DNA from 4 places in the Halomonas sp. 113 genome. Region 2 is predicted to be linked to each of the others. Evidence: predicted binding sites of a transcription regulator. Region 2 holds the regulator's gene; each other region holds the start of a gene.
What was found. The regulator PhoB, encoded in region 2, activates phosphate uptake and scavenging genes when phosphate is short. The targets are predictions, from matches to a motif close to TGTCATANNNNTGTCANA.
Positions count from the first base shown of each region.

Region 1: a site for PhoB is predicted at 3,473-3,490, ahead of YERSI8AC_RS21165 (PhoX family protein). Genes of this name have one in related genera too.
Region 3: a site for PhoB is predicted at 4,422-4,439, ahead of YERSI8AC_RS21335 (putative 2-aminoethylphosphonate ABC transporter substrate-binding protein). Genes of this name have one in related genera too.
Region 4: a site for PhoB is predicted at 3,852-3,869, ahead of phnC (phosphonate ABC transporter ATP-binding protein). Genes of this name have one in related genera too.

Region 1 is NZ_LR881453.1:4,514,955-4,520,632, forward strand. It holds gene YERSI8AC_RS21155 (LysR substrate-binding domain-containing protein) at 1-642, opposite strand, end outside; gene YERSI8AC_RS21160 (hypothetical protein) at 830-1,165, shown strand; gene YERSI8AC_RS21165 (PhoX family protein) at 1,274-3,409, opposite strand; gene hemP (hemin uptake protein HemP) at 3,620-3,802, shown strand; gene YERSI8AC_RS21175 (TonB-dependent receptor domain-containing protein) at 3,922-5,678, shown strand, end outside.
Region 2 is NZ_LR881453.1:5,248,848-5,254,525, reverse strand. It holds gene YERSI8AC_RS24430 (NAD(P)/FAD-dependent oxidoreductase) at 1-607, opposite strand, end outside; gene YERSI8AC_RS24425 (chorismate--pyruvate lyase family protein) at 745-1,320, shown strand; gene ubiA (4-hydroxybenzoate octaprenyltransferase) at 1,356-2,246, shown strand; gene phoB (phosphate regulon transcriptional regulator PhoB) at 2,372-3,061, shown strand; gene phoR (phosphate regulon sensor histidine kinase PhoR) at 3,064-4,350, shown strand; gene YERSI8AC_RS24405 (hypothetical protein) at 4,663-4,977, shown strand; gene YERSI8AC_RS24400 (hypothetical protein) at 5,629-5,678, shown strand, end outside.
Region 3 is NZ_LR881453.1:4,554,751-4,560,428, forward strand. It holds gene YERSI8AC_RS21320 (2-aminoethylphosphonate--pyruvate transaminase) at 1-411, opposite strand, end outside; gene YERSI8AC_RS21325 (putative 2-aminoethylphosphonate ABC transporter permease subunit) at 475-2,169, opposite strand; gene YERSI8AC_RS21330 (putative 2-aminoethylphosphonate ABC transporter ATP-binding protein) at 2,166-3,290, opposite strand; gene YERSI8AC_RS21335 (putative 2-aminoethylphosphonate ABC transporter substrate-binding protein) at 3,337-4,371, opposite strand; gene YERSI8AC_RS21340 (UTRA domain-containing protein) at 4,491-5,201, opposite strand; gene YERSI8AC_RS21345 (HAD family hydrolase) at 5,194-5,678, opposite strand, start outside.
Region 4 is NZ_LR881453.1:3,416,430-3,422,107, forward strand. It holds gene YERSI8AC_RS16105 (haloacid dehalogenase type II) at 1-315, opposite strand, end outside; gene YERSI8AC_RS16110 (MFS transporter) at 296-1,531, opposite strand; gene YERSI8AC_RS16115 (LysR family transcriptional regulator) at 1,712-2,650, opposite strand; gene YERSI8AC_RS16120 (zinc ribbon domain-containing protein YjdM) at 2,883-3,218, opposite strand; gene YERSI8AC_RS16125 (ester cyclase) at 3,318-3,707, shown strand; gene phnC (phosphonate ABC transporter ATP-binding protein) at 3,958-4,803, shown strand; gene phnD (phosphate/phosphite/phosphonate ABC transporter substrate-binding protein) at 4,800-5,669, shown strand.

The sequences.
Region 1 (5,678 bases), 730 kb from region 2:
AAGGGCGTTAAGCGCGATCCTACGCCACGCGCACCCCTGTTGGGCCAAGGTCACCGGCAGTGGCGTTCGCTGTACGGCAACACCATCCTCCCGGCCCGCCCATACTAACGGTTCGCTATGAACAATGTCGCCGCGCGGCGTCTGGCCAGGCTCTACGCTCATTACCAGCGCAAGATCGAGCTCTCCATCATCCAGCTGGGCGAGCAAATCTTTGCTGCGCCCCACCACGACATCGACCTGCACCGCCGGGTGCGAGCGGGCAAACTGGGCGAGTACCGTGGGTAAAATACGCCCTACCACGTCATCCGTTATCCCCAGCCCTACACGCCCCTCTATGGTAGGGGCTAAAAACTGGGTCACGGCTTCTGCATTGAGTTTCAGTAGCCGCCGCCCATAACCCAGCAGCACTTCCCCCTCAGCAGTCAGGCGTACGTGCCGCGCCTCGCGGACAAACAGCGTCTGGCCGAGGATCTCTTCCAGGCGTTTGATCTGCATACTCAGCGCGGAAGGGGTGCGAAATAGCTGCTGGGCGGCGCGGGTGAAGCTGCCGCTTTCGGCAATGGTCACAAAGGTGCGCAGCACCTCGCTATCCAGTAGCGGCAAGACGGCCCGGCTGGGAGCTATGCTAGAGAGTTGATTCATCACACCCACCTTTCAGAAAAACTTAACTCACAGTGTAGTTCTTTTCGTTTGATTGATCCAAGGTAAAGCGCCAAGCTGATAACCAGAGGTCGCGACCCTCCCACTTATTAATCACTGATCACAGCTGCCCAGTTAGCGCCCTGGCGCCATTGACTGTACAGCCGTTGTGAATAAAAGGAGGTGCGCGATGAAGTGTGAATGCCCAGCCCAACATGCCCATAACGCCTGGGAAAAAGCTCGCCAACTGGCGCCGCCGCCCAAGCCACCAGCACTGCATTTTTACATGCCTGCCATGCCGTCGATGAGGTTAATTCGTACGCTCGATATGGCCTGGTGGCGTTACCGGCGGCGTTGGCTTTTCCGCCGCCATATACTGCCGCTACTAGCCTACGATGACCACGTACTGTTGGATATTGGCCATTGTCGAGAAGATATTCTCTGGGCCAACCAGCTCCCATTGAAGGTCGATGCCATTCACGCGCTAGAAGCCCGGCAGAAAAAGCGGCAAGTTCAGCAGGCCTAGAATCAAAAAAGCTTCGAACCTATGAGAGGTTCGAAGCTTTTAATGAAGCCCTTAATAGCGTTTTAAGCATCTCATATAGTTACTAAGCTTTTTGCTCAACGCCTGCTTTTAAACTCCTATCGGCCCGCCATCACGTTTTTGAATAACAACGGTTGACGCCCGAGGGCGTACTTGGCCGCTGGCTGCAACAGTGGCGTCTTGCACTAGCTCACTACCATCCGCGGGCCAGTTACCCGGGTGCTGAATGTTAATAAACAGCGCGGTTTTATCCGGTGTGGCAAAAATACCCGTCACTTCGCAGCCGTTCGGCCCTACCGCAAAGCGCTTAAGCTGTTGCTGGTTGCTGCTGTTAATCACCGGGCCGGTGCCTTGAATATCGTCGAGCCCGTTAGGTACCACGGCAAGCAGTTGGTCGTTGGTGTACTCGGTTACTCCATCATAACCGTTATCGGTTTGGATCCAGAGGATACCCTGACCATCCTCTCGCTCGTCGAACCAGAGCCCATCGGGACTGGCGAACTGATTCATTTCTGTCAGGCCCGAGTGATTATCGGCATCGTCAGCGGCCGCGCCAAACACAAACACCTCCCAAGTAAAGGCGTTGGGCAACCGGCTTTCGCGCCAGCGAATAATATGCCCTGCTTCGTTATTGGCGCGAGGGTTGGCGGCATTGGTGGGCGCTAAATCGTAACCAACACCTACTTGTTCCAGATGCTCACCGTCATTAGTGTAAGTTGGGGTTGTCTCTTCAGCGGTACGCTGAGTGTTATTGGTTAGGGTGAGATACACCTCGCCGGAGGCAGGATCGACGGAAGCCCACTCAGGGCGGTCCATTGGCGTGGCACCCAATAAATCCGCTGCATCGCAGGTGTTGATGATGATACCTGCCGCATCGTCGTCGGCTAGCCCCAACGCCGCCGCCAGCGTGCGACCATCGCGCGTTTGAGCACTAGGCGTTAGCGGTAGCCACTCACCGCTGCCATCGGCATGGAAACGAGCCACATAGAGGGTGCCGTTATCCAAATATTTGTTGCCAATGGCAAGACGATCGTACTCTTCACCTGGACGGTTGGCATCGGCGGGATCCCAGGCAGCATCAGAAACATATTTATATACGTACTCGTTGCGGGAATCGTGCCCCGAGTAGTAAACCACTGGCTGACCGGCTTCCAGCTTGCCTAACCAACACCCTTCATGGCGGAAACGGCCAAGTGCCGTACGCTTAACCGCCAATGCATCACTATAGGGGTCGACCTCCACCTGGTAGCCGAACGTGCGTGCTTCGTTGCGATAATCATCTTCAGCACGCTCGCCGCGCGGGGTAATGTCGAAGCGAGCAAATTCGTCATTCTGTTCAGAGGCGTCTCCCGCCGAAGTATCCCAACCATAGCGGCTTTTATCGGTGGGAATACCAATCCGCGCGTCGTCCTGGAAGCGTTCGCCATGATTAACGAACACATTGGGCCAGTTCTCTTCACAGGCAATATAGGTGCCCCAGGGCGTTACCCCGTTACCACAGTTATTGTTGGTACCACGGGTTTGGGTACCCTCAGGCGAAAAGCGCGTTTTGACGTAGTCACTGCCCGCCACTGGCCCGGAAAGTTCCATCACCGTCGCACTGGTGAGGCGACGGTTATAACGCGAACCCGGCACATGCGCCCATTGGCCACTGGCGTTCTTTTCGACCTCAACAAGGGTGACACCGTGAGCGTTGATCTCAGTGCGCGACTCAGCTGCTGGCCGCTGGCCCTCATCCGCATTAGTGGGGCCTCCTTGGGGCGCCCATAGCGCTGCTTGGTCGATATACTCATTGTTGAGCGCCAGCACAAAACGGCGCGAGGCGTTGTCGGTATCCAGGGCAAAACCGGCCATGCCGTCATGGTGCATGCCCACACTCTCCGCCTGACGCTCAGCGGTCATCGGCTGCTCGGGCTGCCAGGTAACATTTTGGTTCAGCGGCGTGCCCCACGGCACCAAGACTTGGGCCACATAACCTTCCGGCACCACCACGGCATCGGTGCGTGATCCTTGAACCGCCTCAAACGCCAGTGTCAGGGGTGTTTTTTGGCTGCTGCTTGAGGCAAGCGCTTGAGCAGCGCCACCAAAACTAAGCATCGAGGCAGCCGCCATGCTCAAACCACCGCGCATCACATCACGCCGGGATACATGACGCGCCAATACTTCCGCGAAAGGTTGGTTGCCGCTGTGGTTAAACAGGCGATGATCTTCGATCTCTTTACTCATTTTAGTCTCCCCCTGATCGTTTGTAGGTCAACGATTGAACGTTACGAGACACTAAAGAAGCTTAATGACAGCACGATGACGGAGCGCCTGCATTTAGATGAAGAAAGGTCGAATGCTAGTCACTTTTACTCCCCAAACCCTATTGAGGGATGTCTGCAACTCTGCTAAATTAACGCTAATAGTTATCATTAACACAGGAGTTACTCTCTCATGCAGTTACCCGCTAAGGGCACTGGCCAGGGAGATACGTCGGCCTCGACGACCCGCGAGGTGGCCCACGAGGTGAATAGCAAAGAATTACTTGGCAACTCAGACCAGTTGGTTATCCACCATGAACAGCGCCGCTATGTGTTGCGCCGTACTAAAAGCGGCAAGTTAATTCTTAACGCCTAAAGCTCTTAATATTTCAGCCCCTGATTAATTTAAAGACTTATACAGCAAAGCCAGCCAGGTAGCCCATCGCACCCAGCCAGCGACCTCTTCCACTTATCCCTGTTGGAAATCTCTGGCTTATGAACCACACACGCGCTTTTGGTGGCCTCTTTTTAACGCTGCTTCCACTGTTAACCGCCCAAGCAGACGACGCCGAGCTTAACCCAGTGACGGTCACCGGCACCCGAGCGCCTACGGACCTTTCACGGGCACCGCTGATTATCGATATTATTGATCGCGATGATGCTGTGCTGGCCACCGCCAGCCGGGTTGAAGACGTACTTAGCCGCCAACCCGGCCTACATGTGGCTGGCCAAGGGCGCCGAAATGGCCAAACCTTAGGTATGCGCGGCTTTGGCAGCAAAGGGGTGCTGGTACGTTTGGATGGCGTTCGTCAGGATATCTCCACCGGCCACATCGGTAACTTCTTTCTCGACCCTGGCCTGATTCAAGAAGTACAGATAGCACGCGGTGCGCTCTCCAGCTTGTACGGCAGTAATGCCATGGGCGGTGTCGTCAGCTTCACCAGTGTGAATGCCAACGACCTGCTTGCCCCCGGCGAAGATAGCGGCGTACGCCTTTCCGTAGGCGGTGCGACGGCCAGCAACGAAATGCGGGGGAGCCTGACTGGCTTCGGCCGCCGCAATACCGCCAACGGCCTGGTGGATGGCCTGTTTTCAATCGGCCGCAGTGAATCCGGCGATATTCGCCGCGCCGGGGGCGATGAAGCCGAAGAGGATGCAACGCTCAATAGTCTGCTGCTAAAAGGCGGTTGGGAGCCAAACGACGACCAGCGGGTATTTATCAGCTGGCAGCACTACGACGAACGCGCCACCCAGCCCGCCAACCCACAACAGCTTTCAACCGATGCCAGCAATCCGCTGCGCGACCGCGATGTGGAAAGCAACAACGTCCAGTTGGGCCACCGCTGGCAGCCCAGCGCTGCCACCGAAGTCACTTCGCAGCTTACCTTTAGCCAGCAGGATATCGACGAGCCCGAGGCCAACCGCACCCTAGAGCGCGTCGGGCTTCAGAGCGACGGCTTCCACACTATGGATCACGGCTGGCTCTCGCAAACGCTGGTGTTCGGTGCCGAACTGGAGCAGGCCCGCCAACGGCCAAGTGGCGATGCCAATGGCTTTCCTAAAGCCGATATCGATACCCAGTCAGCCTATCTCGACACTACTCTTACCGCTGGGCGCTATTTAGCCGATGGCGGCGCCGGGCAGTTTGATATTGGCCTGGGAGCCCGCTACGACCGTTACGACGCCAGCGGCCAAAATGAATCCGATAGCGTCCACGACCAAGTGTCACCGCGCTTTCGTCTTGCCTGGCGGCCCGATGACGCCTTGATGCTGTTTTCGGGCTACGCTGAGGCCTTCCGCGCTCCTAGCCTATCCGAGCTTTACGCCAACGAGCGCCACTTTGCCGGTTTCTGCGCCGGGCCAGCCTTCTGCACACCGGACAATTACTGGATTCCCAACCCTAGTCTCTCGCCTGAATCCAGCCACACCTGGGAAAGCGGCGTGGTCTGGCATCAGGGCGACTGGCAGGTTCGTGCCAGCTACTTCGACACCCGCGCCGACGATTTTATCGACACCCACGTCGACATCATGGCGGGCACCACCCAGGCAGTGAACGTTCAGCGCGCCCAGCTATGGGGCTATGACGCCCGGGTGACCTGGCAGCCCAGCACTTTCCCGCTACTCACAAGCTTTGTGGGCCTTTCGGAAGTCTCCGGTAAAGACCGCGATTCTGGCGAGCCCCTAGGCAGTCAAACACCGTTGGAAGCCACCCTGGGAAGCGAGGTGGTTCTGTATAACAGCGATATCCGCCT
Region 2 (5,678 bases):
CGTTCCCTAAGGGCGGTGGCAGCAAGCGAGGAAGTAGGGTTCCTTCTGGGGCAATGAGGCTGACACGATGGCCGCCAGCGTGGAGGTCGTTGGCAAATTCACAGCCGACCAGCCCCGCGCCAACAATCGCCATCCGTGCAGGGCCATGGCCTAGCGCCGTGTGAAAGCGGCGGTAGTCATCCAGGTCGTTAATGGTAAAGCAGCGTGGGGCTACGCTGGGCTCAACGCTGAAGGGCGCCCGTGGTGCAGCGCCAGTGGCCAGTACCAGTGTGTCGTAGCCGAGCACCATGCCGTCTTCAAGCAGAATTGTTTGGTTATCCACATCCAGTGCGGTTACCTGGGTGTGGATAACCATTTGGGCATTTAGCTCTTCGCCCAGGTCAGTAGCGCTGCGCTGGGCTAATTGTTCGGGCGCGAGGCCCTTGGCGAAGCCGGTGGAGAGCAACGGCTTGCTGTAATCATCGCCGCTGTCAGCGCTCACCAGCGTGATTGAGCGTTGGTCGCCCAATCGGCGCAACGCCCGGGCAAGGCCAACCCCTGCCATTCCAGTGCCAATAATCACTAGCGCAGCGTGAGAAGACGTTTTTTGTGTTTGGGTGGCGGGCATGCAGACACCAAAAAAGTTGCTAAATAAGATTGCGAAAAAAGAAGCGCTAAACCGAGTCGTTAAAAAAGTTGCTGAAACAAAAGCCTTTCAGTGCCCATGTTACACTAGCCAACCCGTTAATTGCCCTGGAGAACTCGGTGACGGCTGCTGCTTTTCGGCAAACTCCTCTATTTTCCCGCTGGCGCCCGATTGATGCGGCGCGCCCGGCGATGAGTGCTTCCTGGTGGCAGTGGGTTGCCTCCACCGACTCGTTAACCGCCCGCTTAATGGTCGCAGGTGGCGAGAAGCCGTTTCGAGTACGACTGCTGCGCCAGGGGGTTGGTTGGCCGCGCCAGGATGAGGCTCAGGCGCTGGGCATTGGTGCCAAGCGTTACGCCTGGCTGCGGGAAGTGGCGCTGTGCTTAGATGGAACGCCATGGGTGGTGGCGCGCTCGGTCGCCCCGCTCTCACAGGTAAAGGGCCAACGGCTAGAGTGCTTGGGCGAGCGCTCGCTAGGTAGTTGGCTATTTCGCCAGCCGGGTTTAGTGCGTGGGCCATTGGAAGTAACGACGCATTCCCCCCAGTTTGCTAGCGTCAACGGCATACAGGAAGGCTGTGCCTGGGGAAGGCGCTCTGTTTTTTATCACGGCTGTAAGCACGGCAGTCTGTCATTATTAGTGCAAGAGTATTTTTTGACGGCGATGGCGGATGATCTTGGCCTGCCTTCGCGCTAGGCTAGCGCCTGCATCTTATTCTTCGTGAGGTAAGCATGGATCGTTCACTGTTGCGGCCGAAGGGATGGGCTCGCGTGGCAGATTTTTTACAGCTGATGCGCTTGAATCGGCCGATAGGCACATGGCTTTTGATGTGGCCGACGCTGTGGGCATTATGGGTGGCTGCGGAAGGTGTACCAGGGCGAAATGTGCTGCTGATTTTTGTGGCCGGCGTTTATGTGATGCGCGCTGCGGGCTGCGTGGTCAATGACTATGCGGATCGCCACTTCGATGGGCATGTGAAACGCACAAAACAACGTCCGCTAGCGACGGGCCGTATCAGCGAAACCGAAGCTCAACTGCTGTTTATCGCCCTGGTGGCCGCTGCGTTTATTCTGGTATTACTGACCAACTGGTTTACGGTGCTGCTCTCGCTGGGCGGGGTGCTGCTGGCGATTATTTATCCGTTTATGAAGCGCTATACCCACTTTCCTCAGGTGGTGCTGGGCGCGGCTTTTTCCTGGGCAATTCCGATGGCTTTTGGCGCCGTGCTCGGCCACGTGCCGCTGGAAGCATGGCTGCTATTCTGCGCTAATGTGTGCTGGACAGTGGCCTACGATACCCAGTACGCCATGGTCGATCGCGACGACGATTTAAAAATTGGCATTAAATCGACGGCCGTGCTGTTTGGAAATGCGGATCGTTTGATTATCGGCTTACTCCAGCTAGCCACCCTGGGGTTGCTGGCTTGGGTAGGCTGGTGGGTTGGTTTAGGTGGTTTCTTCTGGTTAGGGCTAGCGGCAATGGCAGCGACTTTTCTGCATCAGCAGCGCTTAATTCGCGACCAGGAGCGGGATGCCTGCTTCCAGGCGTTTCTCAATAATCACTGGTCGGGACTGCTGATTTTTGCCGGTATCGCGCTAAGTTGGTGGCCTGCGGCTGGCTGATCGAGGCGATTGTCATGTAATTGTCATCAAGTCATGGTGTTATCGTCACTGACATGTCATTGATCTGTTTATCTTTGAACTGTTTTTCTTTGAACTAGTTTCTTTGAACACCGTGAGGCTCTGGTATGACCGCCAAGACCGTTCTGATTGTCGATGATGAGGCGTCGATTCGCGAGATGATCGCGGTAGCGCTGGAAATGGCTGACTATCGCGTGCTCGAAGCGGATAACGCCCAGGATGCCCATGCCATGGTGGTCGACCACCAACCCGATTTACTGCTGCTGGACTGGATGATGCCCGGCACTAGCGGTATTGAGCTGGCGAGACGCCTAAAGCGTGAAGAAACCACCGCTGAAATCCCGATTATTATGCTCACCGCGAAAGGCGAAGAGGATAATAAAATTCAAGGGCTTGAAGCCGGTGCCGATGACTATATCACCAAGCCCTTTTCACCCCGGGAATTGGTGGCACGGCTAAAAGCGGTGCTGCGCCGTGCGACGCCACGTGGCGTTGAAGACCCGATTGAGATTAACGGCCTGCTGCTTGATCCGGTGAGCCACCGGGTAAGTGCCCACGGCAAAGCGCTGGAAATGGGCCCCACCGAGTACCGTTTGCTGCAGTTTTTTATGACTCACCAAGAGCGCGCTTACACACGTAGCCAGCTGCTTGACCAAGTGTGGGGCGGCAATGTTTACGTTGAAGAGCGCACGGTCGATGTGCATATCCGCCGCTTGCGTAAAGCGCTGGGTGACGTGCATCAAAACCTGATCCAAACGGTTCGGGGTACCGGTTACCGTTTCTCTGCACGGGTGTAAATGTGCGTTTATGGAGTCGTGAGCTGTGGCGAATAGCGTGGCTGGCCACGCTGGGCACTTGCTTGGGCTGGCTGTTGGGCTCGGCTGGGCTGGGGCTCGCAGCAGGGCTTGCGGGATGCCTGTTTTACCACTTACGACAGTTACGCGAACTCTATTTGTGGCTCACCCTCCACCCTAACGATGAACCGCCTGCCGCTCGCGGGATGTGGGGCGAGCTATTCGATCGTTTATACCGCTATCAAAAAAGTCAGCGCATCACCCAAAGCCGTCTGCGGGCTACTTTGGCACGTATTCAAGAGTCGTCTGAAGCAATGCGTGATAGCGTGGTCATGCTTGATCGCCACGGTGATTTGGAGTGGTGGAACAGCGCCGCCACCGCCATGCTGGGGCTACAAACCGCCCATGATCGTGGTCAACACATTACCAACCTGCTGCGCGACCCAGGCTTTATCAGCTATTTTAATTCGCGTAACTACAGTGAGCCGTTAACGCTCACCTCACCGATTGATGAACGGCGAATCCTGCAGTATCAAATTACCCTCTACGGTGACGACGAACGCTTAGTGATGGCTCGCGATATCACCCGCTTGCATCGTCTTGAGCAGATGCGGCGCGACTTTGTCGCCAACGTTTCCCATGAGTTACGTACGCCGCTGACCGTTCTCTCCGGCTATTTGGAAACCTACAGTGATATCTCCGACCAGCTTCCGCCGCGCTTGGGACGTAGTATTCAGCAAATGCAGGAACAGACCCAGCGGATGCAGAATCTGGTCAACGATTTATTGCTGCTCTCGCGTTTGGAAATTGACCAGGGCGGCCAAGATCATCATCCACTGTCACTCGAGCCTTTACTGCAAAGCGTTTGTGATGATGCGCTGGCCCTATCGCATCAACGTCATACCATTACCGTCGCCCTTGAGAGCGATGCCCGACTGTTAGGCAGTGAACAGGAGATTCGCAGCGCCGTCTCTAACCTTGCCTTTAATGCGGTTCGCTACACGCCTGCTGGCAGCCAAATCACCCTGCGTTGGAAAGCTAGCGCTACTGGTGGCGGCTATATCGATGTGGAAGATAACGGTGAAGGGATTGATCCCGTTCATATTCCCCGACTAACTGAACGCTTTTACCGTGTTGATAAGGGGCGCAGCACTGCGACTGGCGGCACAGGTTTAGGCTTGGCGATCGTTAAGCACGTGCTGTTGCGCCACGATGCGCAACTACAAATTGAGTCCCTTCCCGGCAAGGGTGCGTTGTTTCGCTGCGCCTTCCCCCCCTCGCGTCTTGTTTAATTTAGCAAGTCATCCCATCGCATAATATTTGTAACAATGTGCAATATTGGCATGCAAGGTTGGTAAAGCTTTACCCATGTGCCATTTTTACACAGCTCAAAGCGTTGTGTCGTGACTCAGTTGATGCCTTTTTGGCATAACTTATTTTTAAGTAAGAATATGATTTTGTTGTTTTTATTTATATTCTTCAGTTTTTTGGCATGCCTTCTGCAGAGTACAGATTGAAGGAAGATGACCGCAGGAATTGCTGGCTTCTCAGTAAGCCTTTCTTTCTTCATTAAGCAGTACTAAACAGCGATCCGGAGGTAGGATATGACGTCCAAGGATTTTCTCAAGAAAGCTGGCATTTTAGGTGTATCTTTTGGTCTGATGGCAAGCCCATTAGCTTTTGCACAAACCGATAAAAATTCGGCGATTGACGAAAACCAAGGTATTACCGCTGACGAGCAACCGATGGATTCCCAAGGTACCGGTAGTTCAACTGGCAGTGATACAACAGACATGACTGACGATTTAACCCATGACGAAGGTGATGGTGCCAGCGACATGGATCCGCAATCAAGCAGTCACTCAGACGATGCTGAGTATGATAAGGATGAGCTTGTAGAAGAAAATGGCGGTAGCTAATTATCAATGACCTTTTAGATATCATTAAAAGCTTTTTCAGAGAATGAATAAGCGATTAACAGGATGTTACAAAAGCAAGAATGCTTTTAAGATTCACGGATGAATCAGTAGGCAATCAGAACACTAGTCAGGGTTAATTCCAAGGTTGGAGCCCCGCACAAGGAGTGGAAGCTAGCGTTAGTTATTACCTATAGCCAATTCTGATATCGGGCCCCGCAATGCGGGGCCTAATTTTTGCTGCCTACTTTTTATCTCGCTTATCCCCCCGCTACTTTCTCCCCTATCTTTTCCGCCGATCTTTCTTTGCGCCTCTCTATCCAATGCCATGTTTTGTTTTTTATGAATTGATGCCGTAGCGCTTTGTTGGCATCGAGCCTTTTATTTTGCTGAGTGTGTCATAAAGGCACAGACAGTTTTGCGCATGTGTCATTAGTGCACATGTAATTAGCGTGCTTTTGTTTTTAGCGGTGTATAATTGTGCGCAATGTATTTATTTTAAATTATTGATTTATATAAGTATTCTATTTTTATAAGAGAGTTGGCATTACATATGCTCTCTAGAGGTAGTGAAGCTAGCCGCAGTGAGATCTGGCCAGAGAGCCCTTCTCACTTCACTTCAGCGGTATCAAACGGTCACCAGGAGTAAATAGTATGTTTAACGATTTTGTTAAAAAAGCAGCCGTCGTAGGCCTCTCTTTTGG
Region 3 (5,678 bases), 690 kb from region 2:
AGGATATTGCTCCAGCAGCGCCGCCACCTCATTGGGCTGGGGTGGCAGATAGTCGCCTTTATCCAAGGTGATATAGACGCGCCCTATGGTATCCAGCAGTTGGCCGGCTCGCTTGCCGTAAGCACCATTCATCAGCACCAGTACTTTACCGTTGGGATCAGTGGCGCAAGCCAGCGCACTCTCAACAGCAAAGGTGCCGCTGCCCTGCATAGGCACGCAGGCGTACTCGTCGCTTGCTGCCTCGGCCATGGCAAGCAGCTGGGTGCGAATGCCGGCAGTCACTTGGTTAAAATCGTCATCCCAGGAGCCCCAGTCACGCAGCATGGCAGCTTTGGTCGCATGGGAAGTAGTCAGCGGCCCGGGGGTTAATAGGTAGGGGGCTTTTACGTCCTTGCACACGTTATCGGTCATTTTGGTATATACCAGATTTTTAAAACACTTTAATAGTAAGCACAGCGGCTGTCTAGGTGTCAGCTAGCACGCATGGCGCCAGCGCTGGGCGTTGTTCAATAAAACATGGGTGAGCGCGGTGTGAAGCAGCTTAACTACCAACGAGGTGAGGAAAATCAGCACGGCCATGGCCGCAGCGCTGGCAAAGTAGCCCGCCTCATCCAGGTGTAGCACCGCCACCGAGGCCAGTCGCGTGTCGCTGTTGTAGAGAAACACCACCGCGGAAACCGTGGTCATCGCATTGACGAACAGGTAAACCGATATATCCAGCACCGCAGGCAGCGACACCGGTAGCGTTACCCGGCAGAAGGTCGTCCAAAACGGCACTTTCAGTGAGGCCCCGACGGCTTCAAACTCAGGGTCGAGCTGTTTTAGCGCGGTCACCGACGTTAAGTGGCACACCGTATAGAAATGTACCAACGTGTTGAGCACCAGAATCATCAAAGTGCCGTACAGCCAGTTAAACGGGTTGCCCGCCTGATTGAAAAAGAAGATATAGGCAAGCCCCAGCACCATGCCAGGCACCGCCATGGGCAGCATGGCCATAAAGTGCAGCCCTTGGCGCAGCGGGCGAAAGCCTTCACTCTTTTCGATTAGCCAGGCGTTAAAGAAGATCACTAACGTGCCCACCAAGGCCACGCTAAACGCTAACTTGAGCGAGTTAAACCACGCCCCCCAACCACCATCGGCCATGCCTTGGAAGGTATAATGCTCAAAGGTTATCGATAAGTTGTAGGGCCAGAACTGCACCAGCGACGCATACACCGCTGTGCCGATCACCAGCACAATGGCCCCCGCCACCGCGTAGCACAGCAGTGTAAATATCCAATCCCGCAGCGGGCTGGGGCTAGGCTGCCACGGCACGGCCCGTGCCGAGAGTTGCGCCACTTGGCGCCGCTGTATCCAGCGGTCAACGATAAACGAGAGCACTGCAGGCAGCAGCAGAATCACGCTCACCACAGCCCCCATCTGAAAGTTCTGTTGCCCCACCACTTGGCGGTAGACGTCGGTAGCCAGCACACTGAACTGACCGCCGATGATTTTGGGCACGCCGAAGTCGGTAATCGCCAGGGTAAACACCACAAACAGGCAGGAAATCAGCCCGTAGCGCACGCCGGGCAACGTAATAGTCAAAAACGTACGCCACTTGGGGGTTCCCAGCGCTTCGGCCGCTTCGTAGAGCCGCGCATCGCTGTTGGTCAGCGCGGTGGTCAGCAGCATTAGCGCGTGGGGAAATATCCAGAAGCTCATGCCCATCACAATGCCGATAGGCCCATAAACCGAGTGGCCGACCAGTAAATCGCGCAGAAACCCCTGATTGCCAAACAGATAGACCAAGCTAATCGCGGGCAGCAGCGATGGCGCCAGAATGGGCAAAATCGCCAACATGCGAAATAGCCGCTTGCCCGGCATGCAGGTTCGAGTGATCCCGTAGGCGCATAAAAACGCTAACCCGACCACCACACCGGTGGTCATCAGCGCCACCCGCAACGAGTTGGCAATCGAATTGACCAGCGCCGGGGTTTGAAAATAGTGCGCGAAGTTAGCCAGGCCGATAAAGTCGCCGGCGCGGTTTTGCAGGCTCTTGATCAGCATGGTCACGAGTGGGAACAGCAGCCCCACCACCAGCAATGCAACGCCAGCGAGTAACGCCAACAAGCGGATCAGCGACTCTAGCGACGGCTTGGTCGCCGATTTTACAAAGCTCTCGGCGATCATTGCTGGCTGCTCCCGGCGGGGTAAAGACGAGCGGCTTCGGCGGGCAGGTGAATGCCTAGAACCTGCCCCTGGTAAAGGCTTAGGTCGGTACTATCGCGGCTAGGCACATCGGCAATGAGCGTTTGGTCAACGTCCGTTAGGCGCAAAGTGACCCGCTGAAAGGGACCTAAAAACTCGATGCCGATCACCTCACCATTCAGCGCTCCCGCTTGACGGCTAAGTGCCACCGCCTCGGGCCGAATAGCCAACTGGGCGGCTTGGCCCACTTTCAGGGTATGCGATAGGCAGGCGCAGGGCGTGGTACCCAGCAGCGCTTGGTTATCGCCCTGAGCGGTCACTTCCAGGAAGTTCATGCTGCCAATGAACGAGGCCACAAAGGCGCTGGCAGGCTGGTGGTAGATCTCGGCCGGGGTGCCCACTTGCTCGATCACGCCGTGGTTCATCACCACGATGCGGTCGGCCATGGTCAGCGCTTCTTCCTGGTCGTGGGTCACCATGATGGTGGTCACCCCGAGGCGCGCCTGCAGGGCTTTAATCTGGCTGCGCAGGTGGCCCCGCACCCGGGCGTCCAACGCCGAAAGCGGCTCGTCCAGCAGCAGCAGGCCAGGCTCGGTGGCCAGTGCCCGCGCCAGCGCCACGCGCTGCTGTTGTCCGCCGGAAAGTGCCGCCGGGTACTTGTTGTCGCTACCCGTCAAGTTCACCAACGCAAGCAGCTCACTCACCCGTGCTTGGATGCGTGACCGCTCTACCCGCCGGTTGCGCAACCCATAGGCCACGTTGTTAAACACCGTTAGGTTGGGAAACAGCGCATAGGACTGGAACACAATGCCGAAATCCCGCGCCTGGGTGGGCAGCGTGGAGATATCCTTGTCACGCTGAATAAGCGTTCCCGTCGTTTGCTGGGTCAGCCCTGCAATCGTGCGCAGCAGGGTGGTTTTGCCGCAGCCGGAGGGACCTAAAAAGCAGACAAACTCCCCCTCGTTAATGGTCAGGGAAATGTTGTCCAGTGCAGTAAAGGTACCAAAACGCTTGGTCACCGCTTCAATGCGTAAATGGGGCGTCGTGGGGGTCATCACTGTCGGCGCGTCGGCCGCCAGCAGCGATGTCATTGTCGTGTGCATAACATCTCCATGCCCCGGCACACTGGCCGGGGCAACTGATCGCGGCTTATTGCTCGGTTTTACCATCGTAGCGACGCTGCCACTCGGCCAGCACGCGTTCGCGATTGACGGCAGCCCACTGGAAGTCGGCGTCGATCATGCGATCAGTAATATCGGAGGGGTAGTTTTCAATCGGCTGTGCCACACCTGGGTAGGCAACCACTGCATAGCCTTCGTTATAGAGTTCGTTGGCATCGCGGGAGATTGCCCAATCCATAAGCGTTTGCGCGGCTTCCTGCTTGTCGGTACCAGTCATAATAGCGGCGGCCTCCATATCCCAGCCCAGCCCTTCTTCAGGGAAGATAACTTCAATAGGCGCACCCTGGGACTTCAAGCGCGCACCGCGGAAAGCAAATGACACGCCCACCACGGTTTCACCGGTGGCCGCCAGGCTGCAGGGAGCAGAGCCAGAATGGGTGTAACGGGCAATGTTGTTATGCAGGCGATCCATATAATCCCAGCCCTGATCCTCTTCCCATAGCTGCAGCCAGCTGGCCACATCCAGGTAGCCGGTACCCGACGAGTTGGGGTTAGGCATAATCACATGGCCTTCAAACTCTGGCTGGGTGAGATCTTCCCAAGAGGTCGGCATCGGCACGCCCTGGCGCTCGCCCTCAATGGTGTTGTAGCAAATAGCAGCGACCCAGGCGTCCATACCCACCCAAGCTGGGTCTTCACCATCACGATAGGCCACATCGACAAATTTGGGGTCGAGATTCTCAACGCCAGCGGGAGCGTAGCGCTCCAGCATGCCCTCCTCTTCCAACACCAGCAGGCTGGTAGCGGCCAGGCCCCAGATCACGTCAGCCTGGGGATTGTCTTTCTCGGCCAGCAGGCGGGCGGTAATCACGCCGGTGGAGTCGCGCACCCAGTTAATCTCGATATCCGGGTGCGCCGCGCTGAAGCGTTCGGCGTATTTTTGCAGGTCATCTGACTCAACGGCGGTATACACGGTTAATTCAGTGGCCTGGGCGCTTGAAGCAAGTGCAACGGCTGCGGCACCTGCAAGCAAGGTGGAGGGGAATAAACGGCGTGGCATCATGATGGTGGGCTCCTGGCTAATTGGTATAGACCAGAAGTCTGCAGGCTTTAAATGACACTGCGATGACGCTTGTTTGACCGTTTTTTTAACTGATGATGACCACGACTAGGTCGTTTCCGCTAGCGCTGACCGGATAGCTCCACACTGATACACAGCGAATCGTGCAGCCAGTGCTCTTCATCAAACTCAATAGGGCGCTGCTGGTCGTCTAAAATGGCACGGTTAATATTTAACCCGGCAGTGCCGGGCGCAACGAATAGCTCTTCGGCATCCATTGGCGAAAGCGCTTCTGAGACCATGCGAATAGAGCGATTGGCCAGGTAGTGCCCCCAGCGCTCGCGCAACAGCCCCCAAAGCGATTGCCCACTATAGATATCTAGCAACTCTGGGGCACGCTCGGGCACCACCCACAGCGACTCCACCAGCACCGCGCGGTCATCCACGTAGCGGCGGCGGCGAATATGCTGAAACGGCTGGTCATCCGGCAGATTCAGTGCCCGCGCGGCAGGCAGATGGGCACGGGTTTCCAGCTTCAATACTGCCGTGCGTGGCTGCCGCCCCTGTGCACGTACATAGTCGTTAAAGCCCGCGTCACGGGTGGGGTCGTAAACTAAACGGGCAGGAGAAATAAACCAGCCGCGCCGGTTGCTGCGGTGGATTAAGCCCTCCATTTCCAACTGTGAAAGCGCTTGGCGCAGGGTCACACGAGTGGTGGCAAAACGCTCGGCCAATGACCGCTCTGCAGGGAGCTTTCCTTCCCACAGGGCAGCATTTTGGTCGATCAAGGTACGAAGCTGTTCGGTTAACTTTAGATAGTAGGCATCAGACATGTGCCGATTTTCCTGGCAGAGCATTAGGTGACGAAGCGCTTGAGGGCGCCCGCCAGTCTAAGCGCCGCCAACCTTCAACGCTAGCCACTTCAGCGAGTACTGGATCGGGATTGACCGCTACAGGGCAATCCACGTACTGCAACAGCGGGAGGTCGTTGCGGGAGTCTGAGTAGAAAGTAGTGTGGCTAGGGGTGAACTGCTGCTCGGCCAACCACTGTTTTAAGCGCAGCACCTTACCGCCACGATAAGAAAAAATACCCTCGCTGCCGCCGGTATAGCGCGCGTCTTCATTGATGCCGTGCTCCACGCTTAGCTCTACCGCCAGCACGTGTTCAATACCCAGAGTGGTCGCTATCGGCTCGACCAGATGCCGTGACGAGGCGGAAATCAGTACCAGGGTATCGCCTGCCTGGCGGTGCGCTTCCAGACAGGCCCAAGCTTGTTCAAAAATACGCGGTTGCAGGTGCGTGGCAACAA
Region 4 (5,678 bases), 1.8 Mb from region 2:
CGGGACATCGGACCAGGGCTCTAATTGGTGCCAAAAGTAATTGACGCGATCAATGGTCGCTTCGTCTAGCGCAATCCCATGTTGATTGAGTAGTTTGACTAAGCTTTCTCGATGCAGATCATCTAATACCGTCCAGGGGATTTCCCCTCTGCGTACCCTGTCCATGGAAGGCGCATAAAGCTGACGCCATTGATCAGCCAGCACTTCACTAGGCAGCTCAATCCCCAGATCTTTCTCTAGCTCATTGAACTGATGAATCAAACTGGAGCGCCAATCAACAAGAGTGCCAAATACGTCAAACACGATCGCTTTCATTAATTTCTCCTTGCCGCTGGATGGTCATTAATAGCCCCAATAACGTCATGGCGATCAGCAGACTCCAGCCGAGCATAAAACTGCCACTTATATCTAACAGCCACCCAAGGAGTGGTGGTATCGATACAATCGCCAGTTGGTTAATCGCCATAGCCAATCCCAGCACAAAGCCGGTTTTATCAGCAGGTGCAGACTCAGCCACATAAGCTACCCAAGGGCCGTACCAACCAAAACCAAAAAAGCCTAGCCAGGCCATCAAACCGCTCAGCATGAGCGTTGAGTGAAGCGGTAGCCAAACCAATACCAGCAGCCCTACTATCACCGCCACCATGCACCCCATTACCGGAAAATAGCGTGAGCGACAGCGGTCGCTCCAGGCCGCCAGCAAAATACGTCCGGCAACCCCGGCCCCTTGGGCTACGAATAGCAGCGCCGCCGCCTGCAGTACCTCCATTTGCAAGCGGCTATGCAGATAGAGCACGGTAAAAATCAAAATGCCGTACTGAACCGAGATCAAACTAATACCGGACGCCATGATCTGTTTCATGGCCGGTTCACGAATCATTGCCAATCGCGATAAGACGACTTGTTTTACGCTACCTTCAGAGGCTCTTGCTACCGGCACCACGCCACCAGGGGTACGGTAAAAAAGTATAAAGACCAACGCCCCGAAGATTGCAATCAGCCCACCCACCAGAAAAGAGGCGCGCCACCCCCAGGTGATAGCGACGGTTGGCAGTACGATCGCCGCCAGCGCCCCACCGAGCGGCAAACCTGCCTGACGAATCCCCATGGCAAAACCGCGCTGGGATTTATCGAACCAAGCAGCTACCGATTTGCTACCGCCAGGCTGGGCGGTACTGTAGCCCGCCCCTACGATGACCAAAAACAGCAGCATTGCCCAGTAACTCTCAGCCAGCACGGCAGCGCTTAGCGCGATGCCCACTACGAGGGTTCCCACCCCTACCACTAAGCGTTCACTGAACCTGTCCAGCAACTCGCCGGCAACTAACAGCCCGACTAAAGGCACCAGTTGAGCAGCAGAGACCAGCGCCCCAATCTGAAATGCAGAGAGCGCCATATCTGCCTGTATATAAACGCTGATGGCCCCGATGCCTTGAACGAAAAAGCATGCCGCTGCTTGAGCCAGGGTGGCTATCAGTAGAATGAACCAGCGGTAGTTGTGAGCAGAAGCCATAGGCAGCATTGTCGTCATAGGGGTTCTCAGCGCATTGAGCCTTTCCTAAGAATTAACCCTTTTTGGGCGCTAAGCCGCGACGATATCGCAACGCCTGTTGCCACATCAGCAAGCACCGCTACTTTTCTGGCTAGGTTGCGTTACCGAATAAAAGAGGCGAAAAAATTGCCAACATTGCAATGAAGCGTGGAATGCCGTTCAAACAACCTCAGAGAAGGTTCTTACATTTTTCATTTCCAGCAGCCCATCCCATAACCGCTGGGCTTCTGCTGCGAGGGGCGCTGTGCGTCTCAGCAAGGTGATTTTTAATGGCACATCGAAAGCGGCACCTCCCGCTCGAACAAGCCGCTTAGCCCCAAGGTCTTCCCGCACTAGCGAATAGGGAAGCCACGCAACACCCAATCTTGATAACGTCATATGACGCAAACTATCAGCAAGACCAGCATCATGGTGTTGCTGTAAATTCAAACCTTGATTCACCAGCATGGCACTCAGCGACCAACCCAAATGGCACTCTTGGGAATAATTCAAAAATGAGAGTGGGGAGCCATCTGCAGCATGTAAATTAAACAGTGGCTGACCTGCGGCATTTGGTGCGCTAACAGGGATGAGAGACTCGGTATCTAGCTCAATTGAAGTGTAACTATCACTCTCTACTCCCAAACGCCTTGCAATAAGGTGTTCACCATCGAATAGTGCCGTTACATAGTCGGCCTCTCCCTGATCTAGAGTGGCTAGGCACTCCGGCAATGTATTAGCATCAATGCTAAATTTTGCCTGTGTGAACTGCTCTTGTAAGCGCGGCATCCAGTGAGGAAAAAATATCGCAGCCATAATGTGTGGTGAGCAAAATCGTATCCGCCTTTTCTGATCGTTAATATCATCAGCAACGGAGCGGCGAAATTGATCAAAAGCGCTAAGCGCTTGTGAAGCTACCATTTGCAGGCTTTGCCCTGCCTCCGTCAGCACTAGCTCCCCTTTACGCCGCTCAAACAGCGTGGTGCCTGCCCACTCTTCAAGGCCTTGAATACGACGACTCAAGCCTGAAACCGAAACATGCCGATGCTCAGCCGTGCGGCTAAAACTCTTGGTTTCACAAAGGGCCAGGAAATCTCTCAGGATTATCAAATCAGTCATTGAAGGCCTTCCGGCAGATAAGCTTTAGTCTTACTTTAGCTAAATAAATCGAAAGGAAATAGCGCTTTTGAATACTTTCCAACCCGCTGTCAAAGGCCTTAGAGCTGATTTTGTTGCCCTAGAACCAGATACCCGAAAACACGCTTCGCTTAAACGCTGAGTGAAGTGGTGATGGTGGGTGAGCCTCAGCTTACTGCGTCGTGTGGTGAATCGAAGAATTCCGGGGTCTTATTCAAGCTTTTTTCACAAAATGGGCGGTCACCATCATGTCGCCGACGCCGTCGACCTTGCAGTCCAGTTGGTGATCCTTGCTATCCAAGAGCCGCTTGATAACGGCTTTGGTGCCCACCTTGAGTACCAGTGAGCTGCCTTTGACCTTGAGGTCTTTGATCATCGTTACCTTATCGCCTTCCGCTAACAGCGTGCCATGGGCATCTTTTACCGTCACGTTGTCTTCCACCTCAGTCTCAGAAGGGTTCCATTCGTGGGCGCACTCGGGGCAGATGAACAGGCTTTGATCCTGATAGACGAATTCGGATTGGCAATTGGGGCAAGGTGGGCACGACATGAATGATGACTTTTGTGGCTTGGTTTAGGCTGCTTATGATACTGAGCCTGTGTACCCTTGGCGAATGCCTTCACGCCAGCCCATGAAAGGAGAACCAGGATGAACAAACGTGACCTGGAAGCAACCTACCGTGATTACATCACCTGCCTCAATAATCAGGATTGGACGAACCTTGACCAGTTCGTGCATGACGATGTCCACCATAACAGCAGGCGCCTAGGGCTTGATGGTTATCGCGCCATGCTGGAAGCCGATTACGAGCAGATACCGGATCTTCACTTTAACATTGAGCTTTTGGCCGTTGATTCACCCCATGTCGCGTGCAGGTTGCGATTCGATGTCACACCCAAAGGTAGCTTCCTTGGCCTTGCGGTGGATGGCAAAAACGTGACGTTTTGCGAAAACGCGTTCTACCTGTTTAGCGATGGCAAGATTAGGGAGGTCTGGTCGGTCATTGATAAAGCCGCGATTGAGGCTCAGCTTGGTTAAACGTTGTGGTTATCTCCATTAACAAACGAATAGAGCAGAATATCGGATCGGTACGCCCAGCCTTGGTGGGCCTCGTTTTGTGACGATATTGGTCTAGAGAAGCGTTATCTGAGCCGTTTGACTGGCTACCTGCGCTCCTTGGATAGTCATTAACTTATCACCTGAACGACACAGCTTTGTCACTTAGGCGGGCTACCGTTGCATTGTAAGTCACAATAAAGTGAGCTTATACATTGCAGAAGGTGATCCAATGGAGCCTATTCAATCCTCTGACTTAATGCTCCGCATCGAGAAAATGGGGGTGACATATCCTGGGAATGTCCTCGCACTCCGCCCCACCACCGTCGATTTCCACAAAGGGGAGTTTACGGTACTACTCGGCCTTTCCGGTGCGGGTAAATCGACGTTACTGCGTTCTCTCAACCACTTGGTGCGGCCCAGCACTGGCAAAGTGATCTCGGCCGAGCTAGGTGCGCTCGAAACCCGGTCTACGGTACGCCGCCATCGGTGCAAAACCGCCATGGTTTTCCAGCACCATCAGCTCATTGAACGCCATACGGCGCTCCAGAATGTGCTGACCGGTCGGCTTGCTTACCACAGCACCTGGCGCAGTTTGTTTCCGCTACCCAGGCAGGAACAGGCGCTTGCTCTGCACTGCCTGGACCGCGTAGGCATGGCCGAGAAAGCGCTTACCCGGGTCGATCAACTCTCCGGCGGGCAGCAACAGCGGGTGGGCATTGCGCGTGCCTTGGCGCAGCAGCCCGCCATGATATTGGCGGACGAGCCAGTGGCCAGCCTTGACCCGGCAACCTCTGAGCGAGTGCTAACGCTACTGCGAGATATATGCCGTGAGGATGGTATTACCGCCATTATTTCACTGCACCAGCTGGAGTATGCCCAGCGGTTTGCTGACCGCATTATCGGGTTAGCGAATGCCCAAATCGTTTTCGATGCGGCCCCCTCACAGTTACAGCAACGCCACCTGAACGAGATCTACCACGGCACGCGCGGAGCTGTGACCGACGCCGCTGAGACCACCGAACCCAACCCTCAAACCACCACTCCCTCCCCGATAAAACTGGAGATTGCCCAATGAAACCGCTATTCAGCTTTTTCTTTGCCATCTGTCTTATGTTTGGAATCGCCATGCCGGCCTTGGCGGCGGACCCTGATCCAAATCCGGATCTATTAAAAGTCGCGCTACTCCCCGATGAAAACGCTTCTGAACTGATCAAACGCAACCAGCCATTGAAAGAGTATCTTGAAAGTACCCTTGGGAAAGAAATTGAGTTAATCGTCACCACGGATTACTCCTCCATGATCGAAGCCATGCGCTTTGGTCGCATCGACCTCGCCTACTTCGGCCCGCTCTCCTATGTGATGGCAAGAAGCAAAAGTGAGATCGAACCCTTTGCCGCCATGATTGTGGATGGCAAGCCCACCTATCGCTCCATCATTATTGCCAATGTCGATTCCGGCGTTGAGTCCTATGCGGATATCGAAGGCATGAAAATGGCCTATGGCGACCGTGCCTCTACGTCAAGCCACCTGATTCCCAAAACCGTGCTGCTTGAATCGGCGGGGCTGGAAGCAGGCGAGGACTATGAAGCCCATTTCGTTGGCTCCCATGATGCCGTGGCGGTGAACGTGGCCAATGGTAATGCGGATGCAGGCGGGCTATCGGAAGTGATCTTTGAGCACGTAATGGACCGCGGCCTGATAGACCGCAACCAGGTTAGGGTGTTGGGTCACAGCGGGGAGTACCCTCAGTACCCTTGGGCGATGCGTTCCAACCTGGACCCTGAACTCAAGCAGCAGATCCAGGATGCCTTCATCAGCATCGATGATGAAGAGATTCTGGACAACCTAAAAGCCGAAGGTTTCGCCGTTATCACGGACGCCGATTACGATGTGATTCGGGAAATGGGTAGTCTGCTCAACCTCGACTTCGGCAAGATGTAAGGGGGCATG